DNA from 4 places in the Adlercreutzia sp. ZJ242 genome. Region 1 is predicted to be linked to each of the others. Evidence: predicted binding sites of a transcription regulator. Region 1 holds the regulator's gene; each other region holds the start of a gene.
What was found. Region 1 encodes LexA, which represses DNA repair genes until DNA is damaged. Its sites were predicted from a motif close to CNAACANNTGTTNG; they were not measured.
Positions count from the first base shown of each region.

Region 2: the regulator LexA is predicted to act here: its motif matches at 3,500-3,513, upstream of G7Y49_RS02025 (putative DNA modification/repair radical SAM protein).
Region 3: the regulator LexA is predicted to act here: its motif matches at 2,599-2,612, upstream of ruvC (crossover junction endodeoxyribonuclease RuvC).
Region 4: the regulator LexA is predicted to act here: its motif matches at 3,771-3,784, upstream of uvrA (excinuclease ABC subunit UvrA).

Region 1 is NZ_JAAKEE010000026.1:15,014-19,865, forward strand. Features, by position in the region: gene hflX (GTPase HflX) at 1-1,054, shown strand, start outside; gene lexA (transcriptional repressor LexA) at 1,095-1,727, opposite strand; gene G7Y49_RS07340 (hypothetical protein) at 1,840-2,106, shown strand; gene nrdR (transcriptional regulator NrdR) at 2,191-2,640, shown strand; gene dut (dUTP diphosphatase) at 2,648-3,085, shown strand; gene G7Y49_RS07355 (hypothetical protein) at 3,199-3,642, shown strand; gene G7Y49_RS07360 (TfoX/Sxy family protein) at 3,830-4,138, opposite strand; gene G7Y49_RS07365 (ABC transporter substrate-binding protein) at 4,389-4,852, opposite strand, start outside.
Region 2 is NZ_JAAKEE010000003.1:114,347-119,198, forward strand. Features, by position in the region: gene G7Y49_RS02010 (hypothetical protein) at 1-249, shown strand, start outside; gene G7Y49_RS02015 (hypothetical protein) at 256-414, shown strand; gene G7Y49_RS02020 (TIGR03915 family putative DNA repair protein) at 1,032-1,937, opposite strand; gene G7Y49_RS02025 (putative DNA modification/repair radical SAM protein) at 1,937-3,478, opposite strand; gene G7Y49_RS02030 (radical SAM protein) at 3,632-4,693, opposite strand; gene G7Y49_RS02035 (NAD(P)-binding domain-containing protein) at 4,718-4,852, opposite strand, start outside.
Region 3 is NZ_JAAKEE010000052.1:2,287-7,138, reverse strand. Features, by position in the region: gene G7Y49_RS10090 (LamG-like jellyroll fold domain-containing protein) at 1-2,364, opposite strand, end outside; gene ruvC (crossover junction endodeoxyribonuclease RuvC) at 2,684-3,295, shown strand; gene ruvA (Holliday junction branch migration protein RuvA) at 3,295-3,891, shown strand; gene ruvB (Holliday junction branch migration DNA helicase RuvB) at 3,898-4,852, shown strand, end outside.
Region 4 is NZ_JAAKEE010000002.1:100,738-105,589, reverse strand. Features, by position in the region: gene G7Y49_RS01250 (DNA-processing protein DprA) at 1-117, shown strand, start outside; gene G7Y49_RS01245 (hypothetical protein) at 152-715, shown strand; gene G7Y49_RS01240 (hypothetical protein) at 712-867, shown strand; gene trmFO (methylenetetrahydrofolate--tRNA-(uracil(54)-C(5))-methyltransferase (FADH(2)-oxidizing) TrmFO) at 904-2,364, shown strand; gene G7Y49_RS01230 (tyrosine recombinase) at 2,361-3,404, shown strand; gene uvrA (excinuclease ABC subunit UvrA) at 3,840-4,852, shown strand, end outside.

The sequences.
Region 1 (4,852 bases):
CTCGCAGCAGTCGAACCTCGAGCACATCGTTGACAAAGACGTCAAGGTGATCGACCGCACGGCGCTCATCCTCGACATATTCGCCCTGCACGCCACCAGCCGCGAGGGGCGCCTGCAGGTGAGGCTCGCGCAGAACCAGTACCTCTACCCGCGCCTGCGCGGCATGTGGGCGCATCTGGCCTCGAATCGCATGGGCGGCGGCGTGGGGTCGCGCTTCGGCGAAGGCGAGAGCCAGCTCGAGGTTGACCGCCGCATGGTGCGCAAGCGCATCACCTCGATCAAGCGCGAGCTCGCCCATCTGGGGGAGGTGCGCGCGCTGCAGCGCGAGAGCCGGTACGCAAGCGGCATGTTCAAGGTGGCGCTCGCCGGATACACCAACGCCGGCAAGTCGAGCCTCATCAACCGCCTCACGAACGCCGACGTGCTCAGCTACGACAAGCTCTTCGCCACGCTCGACTCCACCACCCGCAAGTTCGAGCTTCCCGAGGGACGCGAGATCACCATCACCGACACGGTGGGCTTCATCCAGAAGCTCCCCACCACGCTCGTGGAGGCGTTCAAGTCCACGCTCGACGAGATCACGGGCGCTGACCTCATCCTGCACGTGATCGACGCCTCGTCGCCCGAGTTCGAGGGGCAGACCGAGGCCGTGCGCGAGGTGCTCGGCCAGATCGGCGCCCAGGGCATCCCCTGCATCGAGGTGTTCAACAAGGCGGACCTCCTCGCTGACGAGGAGCGCGCGGGCCTTGCCGCCCGCTACCCGTTCGCCCAGGTGGTGTCCGCCCATACCGGCTTCGGCATCGAGGAGCTCGTGCGGCGCATCAGCGCTGCCGCCGCCGCGTCCGACGTGCACATGGAGGTGCTCATCCCCTACGCGAAAGGCTCGCTCGTCGCGCTCGCGCACGAGCGCTGCCACCTCATAGGGGAGGCGCACGAGGGAGAGGGGACGCGCCTCACCATGCTCGTCCCGCCGAGCTACGCCGACACGTTCGCCCCCTACCGCGTCAAGCGGGAAGGGGAGGGGGCTGAGGCGCCGAAGGCTGCGCGGCCATGAGCTGTAAGGCGGGTGCGCTTTCGAGGTGCGCTTGCCCGCCTTACAGCCTGCGGAACACCGCCACGACCTTGCCCGCGATGGAGCAGTCGCTCACGATGATGGGGTCCATGCTGGAGTTCTCAGGCTGCAGCCTGATGTGGTCCTTCTCCTTGTAGAAGCGCTTGACCGTGGCGCCGTCGTCGACGATGGCCACGACGATGTCCCCGTTGTTGGCGACGGGCTGCTCCTTCACCACGACGTAGTCGCCGTCGTTGATGCCGATCTCGATCATGGAGTCACCCCGCACCGAGAGGAGGAACGACGGCGCGTCCCCCACGATGTCCGTGGGCAGCGTGATGGTGTCGGTTATGTTCTCCTGCGCGAGTATGGGCGTGCCGGCCGCCACGTCACCCACGAGGGGAACGTCGACGACCTTGCCGAAGCTCGGCGTGATGATGTTGGTGGCCTCGTCCTCGAGCGGATAGGTGAGCGCGATGGAGCGCGACTTCAGCGGGTCGCGCTTGATGTAGCCCTTCTCCTCGAGCGCCTTCAGGTGCACGTGGACGGTGGAAGGGGAGGAGAGGCCCAGGGTCTGGCACACCTCGCGGACCGTGGGGCCATAGCCCTTTTCCCGAATACAATCCTCGATGCAGCTGAGCACTGCCTGTTGGCGTTTCGTGATCTTCTGTGCCATGGCTTTTCCTTCCTTCGCGAACAAATGTTTTAAAAAGGTATTGACATGAACTTTTGTTCGACCTATTATATCCACGAACAAAGGTTCTACGCAAGACCTGGAGGGAAGAAAAATGAAGAATCTTGAGATGAACTACCCTGTGGAAGGCACATCCGCTCTTCGTTTGGCCCCTGAGAGCACGCCCGTGCGCTGCGCGCATATCATCAGCTTTCCCGGAAAAGGCGGCGAGGCCATGCCGCACGAGGCGTCCGCGGCCTCAGACCCCGCGCAAGCTGCAGGCTCGCTCGCCGGGCTTCCGTTCAACCGGTTCACGCGCACCCAGGTGATCGTCTCCTTCGCGGCGGGCATCCTCATGAGCGTCGCCGCGCTCGTCCTCTAGCGGCCAGCATCCTTATTTCGTGCAGATGGACGCCGTCTGTACCGCATGCGGTATGATGGAGCGCAAACGAGCTTAAGGAGCGCCATGTACTGCCCATCATGCGGATACGCTGAGTCGAAGGTCGTTGACTCCCGGTCAGCTGAAGAAGGAGCGTCTATTCGCCGTCGGCGCGAGTGCCTTGCGTGCGCGCATCGCTTCACCACCTACGAGCGCCTCGGCGAGAACCCCATCATCATCATCAAGTCCGACGGCTCATCTGAGGCGTTCGACCGCCAGAAGCTCATGCGCGGCCTGCTCATCGCCTGCGCGAAGCGCCCCATCTCACCCGAGCAGATCGACGGGCTCATCTCGGGCATCGAGGGCGACTTGAGGTCCTCGCCGCGCACTGAGACGCGCTCGAAGGACCTCGGCGACATGGTCCTCGCGCGCCTCGCGAACCTCGACGACGTCGCCTACATCCGCTTCGCCAGCGTGTACAAGGACTTCCAGAGCATCGAGGAGTTCGCCCAAGCCCTCAAGGAAATGAATGCGTAGGTGCGCCATGCCGCTTAAAGTGCCCTTTCTCATGACTGACGCTGAAATCGAACGTCCGTCCTATTCCTATGAAGGTGACGCAGGGCTTGACCTGCGCGCGACGCACGCCGCCGTGCTTGAGCCCTTCGAGCGCGCGACGATCAGCTGCGGCTTTGCGCTCGCCATTCCCGAGGGCTACGCCGGGCTCGTCATCCCGCGCAGCGGGCTTGCGGCGAAGCACGGCATCTCGGTCGTCAACGGGCCGGGGCTCATCGACAGCGGCTATCGCGGCGAGGTCAAGGTCATCCTCGTCAACCTCGACGCACGCGAGGCGTTTCGCATCGAGCCCGGAGATCGCATCGCGCAGCTCGTGATCGTCGCCGTTCCCGTCGTCTCGCTCGAGGGCGCAGAGAGCCTTCCGGCAAGCGAGCGCGGAGAAGGCGGTTTCGGGAGCAGCGGACGCTAGATTTCCACGACTCAGAGGTCAGGGGAAGGCAAAACGGGGCCTTAGAACGGCTCTCAGCGCCTCGTAGATAAAACACCAGGTCAGAAGCTTACTTTTCAGAAAAGAGAACACCTGTGGACGAAAACCAGCGCAAAGAGGACAACCAGGCAGGCGAAAACCCGATGCAGCCGCCGACGCTCGGAAGAACGGCACAGCTCAAGTCAGCCCAGTCGCTCGTCACCTTCGGCATCATCGCGGGCCCTGTCTCCATGCTGCTCGGCGGCGTGCTGGTCAGCTCGATCGCACTTGCGTGCTCCATCATCGCGTACGTGAAGGTGCGCGGCGTCATCAGCTCCGAGGAGTCCATAGACGCCACAGCCCGCGCGATCCAGCGACAGGCCCTCGTAGCCTTGGCCGTCAGCTCGGTGGCGCTCGTGTTCAACGCGATCTACCTGGTCATCATGATGCCGAGCATCATCGAGGCCGTCAGCTCGGGCGATCTCTCGACGATGTTCGACTTCGGCAACATGCCTGGCCAGCAGACGCCTCCTGCAGAAACCTCCTCGATCTGGGGCTAACCTCAGGCGCCCCTGCGAGGGCAAGAGCGAGCAAGGCGAGATCCCAAGTCCACAAGCAGCCCTGGTATCCCTACCTTCCAAGATATAAATTATTGATAACATATGTTATGTAAAGTAATGCAATAAGTAATTACCATATGGAGGAAGAAGCTGCCCTTCCAAGTTTTATTCCGTTTGGGAAGGAGCACTACCTGCGACGCTTCCTCGACTCGGGAAGCTCAGGCAGCATTTTCGTCACGAGATCGGCTACGACGGCCTTGTCCTCCACATCAACCAGAAGCATCTCCGCAGCGCCTTCGTAGGGCATTTCGGACACTGCGAGGACCGCCCGCGACGCCGTCGTTTCTTTGACGAGAAAGCGATCATCGTAGATGCCGCCGAAGATCTTGCCTGATGCGTAGAGCAGGTACTCGCCCATCATCTTCCGATACGAGACCTCTGGAACGTCGGCCAGCAACTCGAGCACATAATCCAGGTATTCCACGCTGGAAGACATATCTACCTCCTCGATCAAACGTCAGATCAAGTCAAGCATAGCGGCGGACGGATCATGCGTCAAACGAGGCCCCCGACGCCGCGCCTCGGAGGGAGTGAGGCACGATGCCGGGGGCCTGTCGAAGAGGGCTCGCCTCGTTCGGGTCAACCTTGCTCTGATTCGCCTTGCTCGACCCTAACTCGCCCAAGCATGCTCAGACTGCCCTGCTCGAGCGCGGTCTGCCCTGAGCTTCCTCAAGTCGGCTTGGACGCTAGGCGCCGTAGTTGATGATGTCGTTCACCTCGTCTTCGGACATCTTGTAGCCGAAGAAGTGCTCGTAGAAGTACGTGATGTCCTCGGCGAGCTCAGCTTCGGAGTACAAGTCGGGGTACAGCTTGTTCATCGCCCACATGACGGTGAGCGGCTGCTCGACCGTGCGGTTGCCCCACACATGCGCCACCGTCGGGACGGCGTACACGCGCTCGTCTTGGATGGCGGGGATGTTCTGCAGGTTAGCGTCAGCGAGAATGTCGCCCACCTTCACGTTCGACGAGAAGATGACCTCGGGCTGCCAGCTGAGCAGGTCCTCCATGGTGTACTCCAGCGAGTTCTTGACGTGGGCCTCCTTCGTCACGCTGTTCCCGCCCGCAGCGTCGATCCACCACTCGGAGATGATGTGGGGGTTCGTCAGCGACGTGACGTCTCCGTAGAGCGTCTTGATGCGATCAGCCTCGG
Region 2 (4,852 bases), on a different contig from region 1:
ACCGCCGTCGTCTACCTGCACGAGAACATCGAGAAGAACGTCGCGGACGCCCCCGAGGGCGAGGACCGCGAGTTCTGGACGGCCGACGAGGCCATGACGCGCACGACGCTTCCATTCGAGGACGTGGAGGCGAACTTCGACGCGCTTTGGGTCAAGGCCGAAAAAGAGGCCACGCCGTTCGAGGAGCGCTTGTCAAGCGTCGAGGAGCTGATTGACGCGACCATGGCCGTGGTGCTCGGAGAGGAGTAACAGATCATGAGAGAGAAGCTGTATGCGTCGAGGATCGTGAACAGGAAGATCACCATTCTCGACGTGCCTGAGAGGTATCGTGACGGCGTGATCGCTCTGCTCAACGAATCTGACAGGAAGCGCTGCCAAGATGCGCTTGTCATCAGCGGCGCGTCGACAGAGTGATCAGAAGGGCGAATGCGCTGTCGAGACGATACAGTGCAGTTCGCATATTCGAAACTTCGCTCCACCAGTTGATCGAGGGCCCGGCGTCGCGAAGGCGCCGGGTCCTCTTGCTTCTCGGCAAGAGCGAAGTAAAGCAGTTTCGTCCAAGCGCCATGTTCTAAGCGCGATACTCGTAGATGGCCTCGAGCGCAGCTGTTAGGAATACTGGGAAGGTCAGTCGGGTGCCTCGTGCTAGCCAAAATGGCTCCCTTGGACTTACGTCCGAAACGACCCCGACGGATGGTTTGATTATAGCAAGCAGTTGTGAAGAACCGAGTGATTATGTAATCAGTGGGTTGCGGGTTCGATTCCTGTCACCGGCTCCATAAAGCGAAGCGGGTCGCCCGAGGTGGCCCGCTTTTTTGCGCGAGGGCCTTCCCTGAGCGCTTCTCAAGCCCTCGCTATCTCCTTGCGCGGCCTTCCCGCCTTCGGACGCTCGGCGATGCGCGCCTCGACGCTTGCGCGGGTGACGAACGTCGCACGTCCGCGCGCATATCCCTCATATTTTTGTCATCAAAACGCTAATCTCCCTTTACCGTTTCGCGTCTTTCTGCGGCGAGGACTTCCCCCAAGGCGCCCTAGCGGCGCGCGCTTACGGCGAGAGCTTGGGGGTCCTCCTGCATCTCGGTGAGGTTCCTCCAGAAGCGCTTGGGCATGAAGTGCCGGCGGAGCTCGGGGTTGTAGCGCGACTCCACGGCCACCGTGCGGTAGAAGCGCTTCCACGCCTGCTGCATCGCCGCCTCGTCGGCCGCGTGGCCGGGGAGCTCGAGCAGCGACGTGGCGGGGTCGTTGGTGCGGACGAGGTACCACGTGCTCCCGTCGAAGACGCCGGCGAGGTGGTGGTTCTCGTCGTAGATGATGAAGGGCTGTATGCTGAAGCGCTCGACGAAGTGCCCCATGACCAGCGGGACCACGCTGTCGCGCGGGTTGCAGCGCGCGAACCACACGTCCGCCTCGTCCGACCTGAGGTGCTCGAAGCGGATGAACTGGCGCATGTGCTCGCACTCCTGGTCAACCGCGCGCGCTATCCTGAACAGCGGCTCGACCGCCGGGTGCGTGACGTCGGACAGGGCGCGCCCGCGCTGCTTGGGGCACGGCCCCCTCCCCTGCGCGCCCGAGCACGTCGCGCGCTTGCGGCAGCGCGTGCAGTCGCGCTTCTTCTGGCTGTCCATGGCGTAGCGGACGAAGCGGTACGCGGCGGTTCCCGCGTCCTCGCGCGCGGAGAGCGCCGCTTTCCTCACGGCGCTGAACGCCTGGTGCCCGCATGCCCGGCACAGCCCGCGGCGCACGCGGTCGGCGTGCGCGACGTCCGTCTCGATGCGCGCTAGGCGCTGCGCCAGCCGCGGCTGCATGACGCCCTCGCGCACGACGTCGGAAGGGTCCTCATGGTTGGCGTAGGCCGCGAAGATCGCCGAGAGCAGGCCTTCGAGCGTCCCGTCGTAGACGTAGGCCACCTCGTCGTATACCTCAGGCTGCGCGGGCATCAGAACAGCGCCTCCACCGTCGGCTTCGCGCGCCGCGCACCCGCGAGCGCCCGGCGCTCCTGCGCGGCCGCTCCCCTCGTGACGCCTGCGCCGCTGCCGCCGCCCGACCTGCCGGCCGCTGCCGTGCCCGCCACCATGCCCGCGCCCGTCTCCGCGCCCGCGAGCGCCCGGTTCTCCTGCGCGGCGCGCCCCCGCCCGAGCGCGCGCTCCTTCTCGGGCGTGCTCACGGAGTCGAACAGGCTCATCTGGCCGGGAAGCGCCCTGTCGGCACGCCTGCCGTGCCGCCCGCCCTGGATGGGGGCCGCAAGCGCCGCGTGCAGCGACTCGCGCGAGAACTCGACGCCGGCGCCCGCGTACGTGCCGTTGCACGTGATGAAGTAGCGGGCGCGCTTGTAGGCCACGCCGAGGCGGCGCAGCTCGTCCTCGCGCAGCGTCGACTGGCGACGCGCGCGCACGATGAGCTTGGCGCCGCGCACGCCGATGCCCGGCACGCGCAGGAGCGTCTCGAACGGCGCGGTGTTCACCTCGACGGGGAACAAGTCCAGGTTGTTCAGGGCCCAGTTCGCCTTCGGGTCAACGTCGGTGGCGAGGAACGGATGCGCCTCGTCGATCACCTCGCCCACCTCGAACCCGTAGAAGCGCATGAGCCAGTCGGCCTGGTAGAGGCGGTGCTCGCGGTTGAGCTGGATGGCGTCGGTGGAGGGAAGCCGCGCGTCTTCGTTCACGGGCAGATACGCGCTGAAGAACACGCGCTTGAGTGAGAGCGAGCGGTAGAGCGCGGCCGACAGGCTCAGGATCTGGTAGTCGCTCTCGGGCGAGGCGCCGATGATCATCTGGGTTGACTGCCCGGCGGGCACGAAGGCGCGCGCCGCCGCGCGCGGGCGACTGCTCGCCATGTACACGGTGGTGCGCCGCCGCACGAGCGCGCGCGACTCGACGTCCTCCGCGATGGACTCGCTGATCTGCCGCATGGGAGCCAAGATGGCGCGCTTCGACTTCTGCGGGGCAAGCAGCGCAAGGCTCTCGCTCGAGGGCAGCTCGAGGTTCACCGACATGCGGTCGGCCAGATGCCCGAGGCGGGTGATGAGCTCAGGTGAGGTGCCCGGCACCGCCTTGGCGTGGATGTACCCGCGAAAGCCGTACTCGCCCCGCAGTATCTCGAGCGTCTGGATCATGAGCTCGGAGGTGAAGTCGGGGTTGCGCATGACGCCCGAGCTGAGGAACAGCCCCTCGATGTAGTTGCGGCGGTAGAACCCGATGGTGAGGTCGGCCAGCTCGCGCGGCTTGAAGCACGTGCGCACCACTCCCTCGTTGCTCGCGCGGCTCGAGCAGTAGGCGCAGTCGAACACGCACACGTTGGTCATGAGCACCTTGAGCAGCGTAATGCAGCGGCCGTCGGCGGTGAAGCTGTGGCAGCAGCCCGCTGACGACGCCGCGCCGAGCCGCCCCTTCTTCCCCGCGCGGTCGACGCCCGAGGAGGTGCAAGCCACGTCGTACTTGGCCGCGTCGGCGAGGATCTCGAGCTTGTCGGCGACGTTCATGGGCCTGGCCTCCTGAATAGCGAAACATCTGTTCTTGCGAATGTTTGTTTGCTATAATATCGAACGGACATTCGCCTGTCAAGGGAAAGGGAGGCTCGGAAGATGCGCGGAGGAGGTGGTCGCAAGCTGCTCGGGAAATGCCGTCGCGGAAGCCTAGGCGCCCGTGCCGGAGAACTCCGGGATGAAGCTCTCCTCGCAGGCGCCGCCCTCCTGCCAGAAGTAGTCGGGCACGCCGAGGGCGTCGGCGAAGTCGAGCAGCTCCTCGTACTCCTCGTCGGGCACGCGGCACGCCAGCTCGGGGCAGCGCGCGAGCACGCGGCGCGCCCGCGCGTCGCCCGCCTGCGCAGCCGTCGCCACCACGGGCGTGTACTGGTTCATGATGGAGAGGCGCACGTCGGCGCCGTAGCGCTCGTGCACCGTCTGCACCACGCGCTTGGAGTCGTCCAGGTGCCCCGGCAGGATGAGGTGGCGCACCACCACGCCGCGCGTCATGCGCTCCTGCCCGCGGTACTCGTCGTACGCCGGCGCGCCCACGGCGCGCACCATGGCGTCGAGCGCCTCCGTCGCCCGCTCAGGGTAGTCGGGCACGTGCGAGTAGCGCGCGCCGAGGGACGCGTCAGCGTACTTGAAGTCGGTGAGGTACACGTCCACCTCGTTCGCGTTGTCGCGGATGGCGCGCGCGGTCTCGTACCCGCTCGTGTTCCACACGATGGGAAGCGCCAGGCCGCGTACGCGGGCCAGGCGCACCGCCGCGCGCGCATGGGGGGCGTAGTGCGTGGGCGTGACGAAGTTCACGTTGAGCGCGCCCTGCTGCTCGAGGTCGAGGCACATCGCAGCCAGGTCGGGCACGCGTGCGGGCGCGCCGAGGGCGCCGTGCGCGATCACCGCGTTCTGGCAGTAGTCGCAGCGCAGCGGGCAGTGTGCGAAGAAGATGGTCCCGCTGCCGTTGTCGCCGCTGATGGGAGGCTCCTCCCACAGGTGCAGCGCCGCGCGCGCCACGAGCACCTCCGCGCCCGCGCCGCACGCGCCCCGCTCCCCCGCCGCGCGGTTCGCGCCGCATGCCCGCGGGCACAGGTCGCACGCGGAGGGGTTGAGGTCGCCGTCGTCGATTGCGGCAGCTGCGCCGCAAGCGCCCAGGGTATCGTCGCCGAGGGCGGCAGCTGCGCTGCGGGCGCTGGCGCAAGCACCCGGTCCGGCGTCATCGAAGGAGCTCATGAGACGTCCGCGCCCCCTCGCGCCTCAGTTGTTGGAGAAGGTGCCGTAGGGATCGTCGAGGTCGTAGCCCTCGTAGTCGTCGTAGCGGTGCTCGTGATCGTGCCCGCAGCCGCAGCCGTCGTCCTCGAAGGCGTAGTCGTCCTCGCCGTCGTGCTTGCC
Region 3 (4,852 bases), on a different contig from region 1:
GTCGGTCACCTCCGGCACTGCCTGGAGCTCCGTGCCGGCGACGTCGGTGAACAGCACGTTCGGCACAAGGTAGGCCTGGCCCACGGTGGCGGTGCCCATCTCCTCGGCGCTCGGAGCCTCCGCGGCCTTCGCCACCGGAGCCGAGGCCGTGTAGAGCATGGTCGCCTGCTCCTGGGTGGCAACGACAGGCGTAAGCTTGGCGAAGGCGACCTTGCCCACCATCGGGTGCTCCATGCCGCCCTCGCTGTCCACGTCGGCCCCCACGAACCAGCGCTTGAAATCGGCCTTCGGCGCGGGGATGGAGCCCACGTTGCGCTTCTGCGATACCAGCTGGCCGTTCAGGTAGTACTTCATGGTCTCGCCGTCGTAGGTCACCGTCACGTGCGTCCACGTGTTCAGCGGCACCTCTCCGTCGGTGTATACGTAGTCGCTTCCGTTCCCCACGTTGGTGTAGTGCCGCAGCTTGGGAGCGTAATAGCTCAAGTCCTGTCCCACGCCACTCGCGCTGGAGAACAGGTCGAAGTAAGTATCCGTCGGTTCTGCGGTGAACTGGAACAGCACCTCGATGGTCTCGGCTTGCGCGATGGCGGCGTAGTCCTTGTCGGCGAACTCGTACCCCACGGCCGACTCGCCGTCGAACAGCGCAACCGGAACGCCGAAGGCGCTGTCCGTCTCGTAGGTCAACGCGCCGAAGGGCACGGCGGCATGCGGCTTGGCGGCACGGTCGTCGTGCGCGCCGGTGGCGAAGTCGAGGTGAAGCAGCGGGGCGCCCAGCGAGGGCGGGACCTTCTCGGCGGTCGTGAACTCCGTCTCGCCGACAAGCGCCTCCTTCCCGAACGCGCTGACGGCGTAGGCGCGCAGCACGTAGGCGGTCTTCTCCTCGAGCGCCGCGCCGAACAGCGGACGCTCGAACACAGCCGGCTGGTTGACGTCCGCCTTGTAGTAGTCGGACATGAAGCGCGCATTGAACACGGGAGCGTCCGGGGCAGACGCGCGCGCGACCGTGACGCGGTAGGAGATGACCACGTCGTCGTTCACGCCCGAGGCGTCGGCGGACACCTTGTCAGCCGTCAGCGCGAACGAGGCGTCCATGTCGCTGATGGTCTCCTCGGGCACCGAGACGGAGGCGCCTTCCTTAACCAGGGGCGGCTTGGCCGCCTGCTCCATGCCGGCATGCGTGTACCGGAAGCCGTCGCGCCCCTGGGAGGGGACGATCACCCAAGGCTGCCCGAGGGCGGCGCCGTTGCGGAAGTCCAGGCGGTGGATCGTGACGGCATGCGTCGCCGTGTCGATCTCCACCAGCTCGCACTGGCTGGCGTCTTGCCCGGCATTGGGGTGTTCCTCGCCGCTCCCCGTCTCGTCCAGGCCGTCGCCGCTCATCCAGAAGTTGTTCGCGAACGTGGCGGTCTGGATGAGCGTGAAGCCGTCGTCCTGGTAGATGGAGCGCGGGTCGGCCATCGGGATGTGCGTATGCCCCGAGAAGTGGATGAGCTGATGGTACTTCCCGGCAAGCTCCTTGTAGAAGGCGTCGTCGTTGCCTTCTACGTCAGAGCTGTCGGTGCCGAACTTCCCGTTCCAGCTGCCGCCCACGCTGTACCAGACCGTGTTGCCGAAGGGGTGGTGCGTCAGCAGGAACACGGGCTTGCTCGCATCCTCCGCCACTGCGGCGGCAACACGCTCACGTACCCAATCTTGGCGGTCGCCGTACCAGCTGTTGTCATAGCCGCCCGGATGCGATGAGAGGGCAATCACGTGGTAGCCGCTGCCGGGAGCATCGGTGCCGCCCACGACGAAGTCGCAGTCTGTCTGGCCCTCGTTGGCGCCGCCGGGAATCTGGAACGAGCCCGCCACCGTCAGCTTCGACGACAGGAACTCCTTGAACTCCGCCTGAGCGCTGTCCTTGCTGCCGCTATGCGCGTAGTACTCGTGGTTGCCCATGACGATGCCCACGGGGCTCTTCGCATGCGCGTTCAGCAGCTCGGCCAGCTTGTCGTAGTCGTCCGCTGTGCCGTTGTCTGCCGAGTCGCCCACGAAGAAGTGCCCGTGGACCTGCGGGGCCATGCCGTAGATGGCGCTGAAGGCGGCGGGCACCTTCTCGCGGTAGGCGTTTTCCTCGCCAGCGCCCACATGAGTGTCGCTGTGCACGGTAAAGCGCACCTTGCTGCCGGAGAGTGTCGGCCATTGGGGAGAGCTCGGTGCCGTGAACGCAGCTGCGGCCTCCTGGTCGGGAAAGACCAAAAGCCCCCCGGCGGCGCACACGCCGGTGACGGCGGCCAGCTTGAGGAACGTGCGGCGTGACACGCCGAACGTTCCCTGATCGTATGCGGCTTCGAGATCATTCATGGCAGAGTTCTTCTCCTTCACGTGCGTCTCCTTTGCTCTTCTTTTTTCTTCAAACGGGATGTCGGATGCGTCTGCCTTGCATGGTCTGGCAGCGGCATCGAACGCGTGCGCCTCGGATGCTTTGATCGCGCCCGGCTCGCCTTGGCGCAGCATGAGGACATCGTAGGGAGGGAACGTCAGGATGAATTCAGGGGAGCGAAAACACGCTCCAAGGCAGGGGCAAAGTTCGCGTAAAGAGCGGGCGCCGCACTGTCCGAAACATTTGTTTGCTCGTGCCCTTGCTTTTGGCAAACGCTTGTTCTATCATAGCCTCACTTGTTGAGAAAGCGGGGTTGTGATCGTGGCGTCAGTCGAGCGCGTCATACTGGGCATCGACCCGGGCCTGGCCAACACGGGCTGGGGCATCGTCGAGCAGCGCGGCTCACGGCTCGCCTGCGTGGCGTACGGGTGCGTCTCCACGCCCGCGAGCCAGCCGCTCGCGGAGCGCCTCCTGAAGATCCACGACCAGATCGGCGCGGTGGTGCGGCGCTTCGGCCCCACCTGCGTGGGCATCGAGACCGTGTGGTTCGGCCAGAACATCACGGCGGCCTTTGCCACGGGGCAGGCGCGCGGCGCGGCGCTCGTGGCGTGCGCGGAGGGCGGGCTCGCGGTGGGGGAGTTCACCCCGCGCCAGATCAAGCTCGCGGTGGTGGGCACGGGCTCGGCCGAGAAGGAGCAGGTGCAGTACATGGTGCGCCAGCTCTTGCAGCTCGAGGAGGTGCCGCAGCCCGACCATGCGGCCGACGCGCTGGCAGCCGCCATCTGCTACACCACGCACGACGGGTTCGCGCGCGCCGAGAGGCGCTTCGACGAGCTGGTGGCGAAGGCGGAGGCGGCGCAGGCGTCGCGCGGCGCGCAACCGCGTCGGACGCGGCGGCGCGGTGGAGCGACCGGCGGGGAAGGTGAGGCGTGATGATTGCCTTTTTAAGCGGAAGGCTGGCGGGGAAGACCCCCAGCATGGCGTATGTCGACGTGAACGGCGTGGGATACGCCGTCTCCATGTCGGCGGCGGCGCTCGCGAAGCTGCCTGACGTGGGCGAGAGCGTGTCCGTGCTCACCTACCTGCAGGTGAGCGAGAGCGGGGCGGCGCTCTTCGGGTTCCTCACGCAGGAGGAGAAGGCGCTGTTCGAGCGGCTGATCACGGTGAGCGGCGTAGGGCCGAAGGTGGCGCTCGCGGCGCTGTCCACCTTCTCGCCGCGCGCTTTGGCCGATGCCGTCGCCGCCCAGGACACCTCCCTGGTGGCGAAGATCCCCGGCGTGGGCAAGAAGACCGCCTCGCGCATCATCCTCGAGCTCAAGGGCTCGCTCGACGCGGGGGCCGAGAGCCTGTTCGGCGCGGCTCCTGACGAGAAGTCGGTGGTCGACGCGCGCCTGAGCGGGGCCGCCGAGGCGCTGCTGTCGATGGGCTTCACGTCGGCCGAGGCTGATCTTGCGCTCAAGGGAGCGCCCGAGGGGGCTGCCGAGGCGGCGCTGCTACAATATGCGTTGAAGCGATTGGGAAGCCGATAGGGGTTTATGGACGACAGCGTACGCATAGAGGGAATGGTGTTCGAGGCCGCGGCGGGCGGCTTGGGCGGCGCACGCGGCGAGGCCGCGGCGGGCGCTGACGCGCACGCGCGGGCGGTGACGCCCGAGCTCGTGGAGGACGACCTGGCGCTCGACCGCTCCCTGCGCCCGAAGCGCCTCGAGGACTACCTGGGCCAGACCAAGGTCAAGGAGTCGCTGGCCATCCTCATCGAGGCCGCGCAGGCGCGCCATGACGTGGCCGACCACATCCTGTTCTCGGGCCCGCCGGGCCTCGGCAAGACGACGCTCGCCACCGTGGTGGCCAACGAGCTCGGCTCCAGCATCCGGACCACCTCCGGCCCCGCCATCGAGCGCACGGGGGACCTCGCGGCCATCCTCACCAACCTCGAGGAGGGCGACGTCCTGTTCATCGACGAGATCCACCGCCTCAACCGCATGGTGGAGGAGGTGCTCTACCCCGCGCTCGAGGACTTCGCGCTCGACATCGTGGTGGGCAAGGGCCCGGCGGCGCGCTCCATCCGCCTCGACATCCCGCGCTTCACGCTCATCGGCGCCACCACGCGCACGGGCCTGCTCACCGGCCCTCTGCGCGACCGCTTCGGCATCGCGTTCCGCCTGCAGTACTACACGCCCGAGGAGCTCAGCGCCATCGTGTGCCGTTCGGCGGCCATCCTCGGCGTCGACATCGACCAGGAGGGCGCGCTCGAGATCGCGCGCCGCAGCCGCGGGACGCCGCGTCTGGCCAACCGCATGCTCAAGCGCGTGCGCGACTGGGCGCAGGTCTGCGCGGACGGCGTCATCACCGAGGACGTGGCGGCCCAGGCCCTGAGCTTCTTCGAGGTGGATGACTTGGGCCTCGACGCGGTTGACAACCGCATCTTGGAGATCCTCTGCGTCCAGTTCTCGGGGCGCCCCGTGGGCCTCACCACGTTGGCCTCGGCGC
Region 4 (4,852 bases), on a different contig from region 1:
CCGCAGGACGAGGCCCTCACCTGGCTCATGGTGTGGCTCGCCCAGGCCCAGCGCGACGGCCTCATAGCTCAGTACCCCGACGGCAGGTACGGCCCCTACCTCAAGAGCGCCGGGTGATGAGGGCATGAGGCACGATGAGCCCCTTGTGCGCTTGGGAAAGGGAGATAATGCGTTTTCGGTGGCTCCTGTCGTTAACGCAAAGGCGTACCATGATGCGTTCATGAGCATTCCCGCGCCGAAGACCGTCGCGCAATCTGCCTACACGCAGGCGGGTCGGATCCTGCAGCGTGCTGACGGCACGCAGTTCGAGTATCTCGTTGCGGTTGACGCCCGCACGGGTGTCCTTGTGGCTGACAACTTGAGCTGCGATCCTAAAGGCGAGGGCCGGACGGGCTTCGGCATAAGGGAGGCGAAAGCTGTGCTGGCCTGCAAAGACAGCGTCTTGTTCGTTCATAACCACCCTGCGAGCACGCAGCCCTCGTTTGCCGACATCATGACGGCTGCGACGTACGAGTGCGTTCACGGCGGGGTTGTCGTAGGGCATGACGGCAGCGTGTGGTACTATGCGGCCAAGGGTTTAGACGTTTGCCTTGCGGAAGCTCTGTGGAGGAGCTTCAGGGCGAGCTATGGTGATCGAGCTGACGTTGAAGTTCTGAAGGAGCTTCTTCGAGTTGACAAAAAGCACCGCTCATTTGAGATGAGGAGGTTGAGATGACGGACGAAGAGCTTTACTTCGTGCATGACGATCGTGCTGAAATGAAGTACAAGGACGCGCCTTCGCTGGAGATTCCGCCTCGGCTTCGCGCGGAGCTTGATGAGATTATCGCGCGCTTTGCCGTCGAGGATGAGCGGATGACTGCGATATAGCGGTATGACGGCCGTTCGTTTGGTATCCTTTTCGGCATGAAGAAACTAGTGACAATCGTCGGCGGCGGCCTCGCGGGGAGCGAGGCCGCCCTCACCCTGGCTGACGCGGGTGTGCGCGTGCGCCTGGCGGAGATGCGCCCCCACGTTCCCACGCCGGTGCACCACACGGGCGGCCTCGCCGAGCTCGTGTGCTCGAACTCGCTCAAGAGCATGAAGCCCGACAGCGCCGCGGGGCTCATCAAGGCCGAGCTCGAGGCGCTCGGGTCGCAGGTGTTCTCGGCCGCCCGCCGCCATGAGGTGGCGGCGGGCGGCGCGCTCGCGGTGGACCGCGCGGAGTTCTCACGCGACGTGACGGCGCTCGTCGAGACGCACCCGCTCATCGAGGTGGTGCGCGAGGAGGTCGTCGACGTGGAGGCGGAGGCCGCGCGCGCCGACGCGGTGGTGCTGGCCTCGGGCCCGCTCACCTCCGACGCGCTGGCATCGTCGATCGCGCGCCTCACGGGCAGGGAGTCGCTCGCGTTCTACGACGCGGCGGCGCCGGTGGTCATGGCCGACTCGCTCGACCTGGGCAAGCTCTTCCGCCAGAGCCGCTACGAGGACGCCTCGGGGGGCGCGGGGGACTACCTCAACGCGCCGTTCACGCGCGAGGAGTACGACGCCTTCATCGAGGCGCTGCTCGCCGCCGACCGCGTGATCGCGAAGGACTTCGAGAGCAAGGACCTGTTCCAAGCCTGCCAGCCCATCGAGGAGATCGCGCGCGCGGGGCATGACGCCCCGCGCTTCGGCACCTTGAAGCCGGTCGGCCTCACCGACCCGCGCACGGGGCGCCGTCCGTGGGCCGCCCTGCAGCTGCGCGCCGAGGACGCCTTCGGCTCGAGCTACAACCTGGTGGGATTCCAGACCAACCTCACCTTCCCCGAGCAGAAGCGCGTGTTCCGCATGATCCCCGGCCTCGAGGGCGCCGAGTTCGCGCGGTTCGGCGTCATGCACCGCAACACGTTCATCGACGCGCCGCGCCTGCTCGACGCGCACGGGCGCCTGACCACGCCCGCCGCGCGCGCCCTCCCCGCGCCCGTGTACGTGGCGGGGCAGCTCGCGGGCACGGAGGGGTACTGCGAGGCCATCCGCTCGGGGCTGCACGTGGCGCTTGCCGCGACGGCCGACCTGCGCGGAATTGCGCTGCCGGAGCTGCCGCGCGAGACGGTGTACGGCGCGCTTCTGGCGTATGCGACCGACGCGGCGACTGCCGACTACCAGCCCATGCACGTGAACTTCGGCATCATGCCGCCTCTGCCCGAGCGCGTCCGCAACAAGGCGGCGCGCTACCACGCCTACGCCGCGCGCGCGAACGAGGCGCTCCTGCGCTACCGCAGCGCACTTGAGGCGGCGGGGCTCCTCCCCGCGTGGGCCTCGCGAGGCGCGGCGAATGCGAGCGCGACAGGCGCGGCGGCCGCGGCGGCTGGGAACGGGCTGGCAGGCGAAGGGGAGGGCGCATGACGCCCGATCCCGGCGAGTCCGCGGCGGAGGCTGCGGCTGGCAGGCGGGAGCCCGCCGCTGGCGAGGTCGGATCCGCGCTCGCAGCCGAAGCGCCTGCGGGCTCGCCCGGCGGCGCCCCCGTGCTCCCCGGCGCGTCGCACGTCGAGGACTTCTGCCGCGCGCTCGCCGTCGAGCGCAACGCGAGCGCGCACACCGTGCGCAACTACCGCGTCGACCTGACCGACTACCTGCGCTGGGCCGAGCGCGCCTCGCTCGACCCGCTGCACGTCACGCACAAGCAGCTGCGCCTCTACCTGGGCGAGCTCGACCAGGCGCGCTACTGCCGCACCACGGTGAACCGGCGCCTGTCGGCGCTGCGCAGCTTCTTCCGCTGGCTGGTGGGCGAGGGCCGCGTGGACGTCGACCCCGCGAGCGTGCTGCAGGGCCCCAAGACGCCCCGAAGCCTGCCGAAGGTGATCAAGCCGGCTGACATGGCGCGGCTTCTGTCGGTGCACGCCCCGCGCGCCCTCGACGGCACCCCGCGCGAGCAGACCTGCGAGGACCTGCGCGACCTGGCCCTGCTCGAGCTCCTCTACGCATGCGGCGCGCGCGTGTCGGAGGCGTCGGGCCTCAAGGCGGCCAACGTCGACCTCGCGCGCGGCCAGGTGAAGGTGCTCGGCAAGGGCGCGAAGGAGCGCATCATCCCCGTCCACGAGCTCGCCGTGCAGGCCATGCGCGCCTACGCCGCAGAGGGCCGCCCCCAGCTGCTGAGGGGGAGGGCCTCGGAGTTCTTCTTCGTCTCCGCGCGCGGGAACCGGATGTCGCCCGACGCCATCCGCAAGATGTTCAAGGCGACGGTGCGCGCGGCGGGGCTCGACGAGAGCCTGTCGCCCCACGCCATGCGGCACACCTTCGCCACCGACCTGCTCTCCGGCGGCGCCGACCTGCGCAGCGTCCAGGAGATGCTCGGGCACGCGAGCCTGTCCACCACGCAGGTCTACACGCACGTCTCGCCCGAGCGCCTCAAAGCCGTCCACGCCCAGGCCCATCCCCGCGGGTAGGGGCGTCGAGCGCCGGAAAGGGCTGGGGTGCGATGGGGCGTTGCGGCGCGGGCAAGCTGCGGGGTGGGTGCGAGCGCAAGGGCTACCAGGGCGCAGTCCGCGGTGCGCGCAACATCCCGGGGCGGTTACGGGTTGGCGGTGGGGCGCTGACGGATGCCGGCTGCGCCTCGCGGGCGCGCCTGCCTCCCCGTATGCTGGCGGCATCGGAAACGCCTCGTCGCAAAGGAGGTCGCCATGAGCCGCAAGAAAGCCCGCGCCCTGTTCGCCGCCGCCCTGACCGCCCTGTCGTTCGCCCCGTTCTTCATGTAGGCGCGCCAATCGAGATGTGCGAAATCGCTGAAGTCGCGGAAAACGTCGCATGTTTTACGAACATAGTTTCGCTTTTTGAGCTACAATGCGTGTTCGAGAAAACGAACGAGCGGGAAAGCGGAGCTCATGGGACAAAGCGAAATCGTCATCAAGGGTGCGCGCGAGCACAATCTGAAGAACGTCGACCTCACCATACCGCGTGACAAGCTCGTGGTCATCACGGGCCTGTCGGGATCGGGGAAGTCGAGCCTGGCCTTCGACACCATGTACGCCGAGGGGCAGCGCCGCTACGTCGAGAGCCTCTCCAGCTACGCGCGCATGTTCCTCGGGCAGATGAGCAAGCCCGACCTCGACTCCATCGACGGCCTGTCGCCGGCGGTCTCCATCGACCAGAAGACCACGTCGAAGAACCCGCGCTCCACGGTGGGCACCACCACGGAGATCTACGACTACCTGCGCCTGCTGTTCGCCCGGGTGGGCACGCCGCACTGCCCTGAGTGCGGGCGCGAGATCAAGAAGCAGACCACCGACCAGGTCACCGACGAGATCGTCAAGCTCGGGATGGGCGAGGAGCGCCGCGCCATCCTGATGGCGCCCGTGGTCACGGGCCGCAAGGGCGAGTTCACCAAGCTCTTCGCCGACCTGCAGAAGGAGGGCTTCTCGCGCGTGCGCGTTAACGGGGAGATCATGAGGCTCGGGGACGAGCCGCTCACGCTCAACAAGAAGATCAAGCACTTCATCGACGTGGTGGTGGACCGCGTGACGCTCAAGCCCTCGGCCGTGAGCCGCGTCGCCGAGGCGGTCGAGCTCGCCTGCAAGCTCGCCGAGGGGCGCGTGCTCGTGCAGGTCATGGGGCCCGACGGCAAGCCGCAGGGGCCGGCCGCGAGCGCGTCGTCGGGCGCCACGGGCGGCCTGGGCGCGGGCGAGCACCTGTTCTCGTTGGCGCTCGCGTGCCCCGAGCACGGCCACTCCCTCGACGAGCTCCAGCCGCGCGACTTCTCGTTCAACGCGCCGTACGGCGCCTGCCCCGACTGCCTGGGCCTGGGCAGTCGCGACGAGGTGGACCCGTCGCTCGTCATCCCCGACCCGTCGCTGTCCCTCGCGGAGGGCGCGGTGGCGCCGTTCAAGAGCGGCAACTA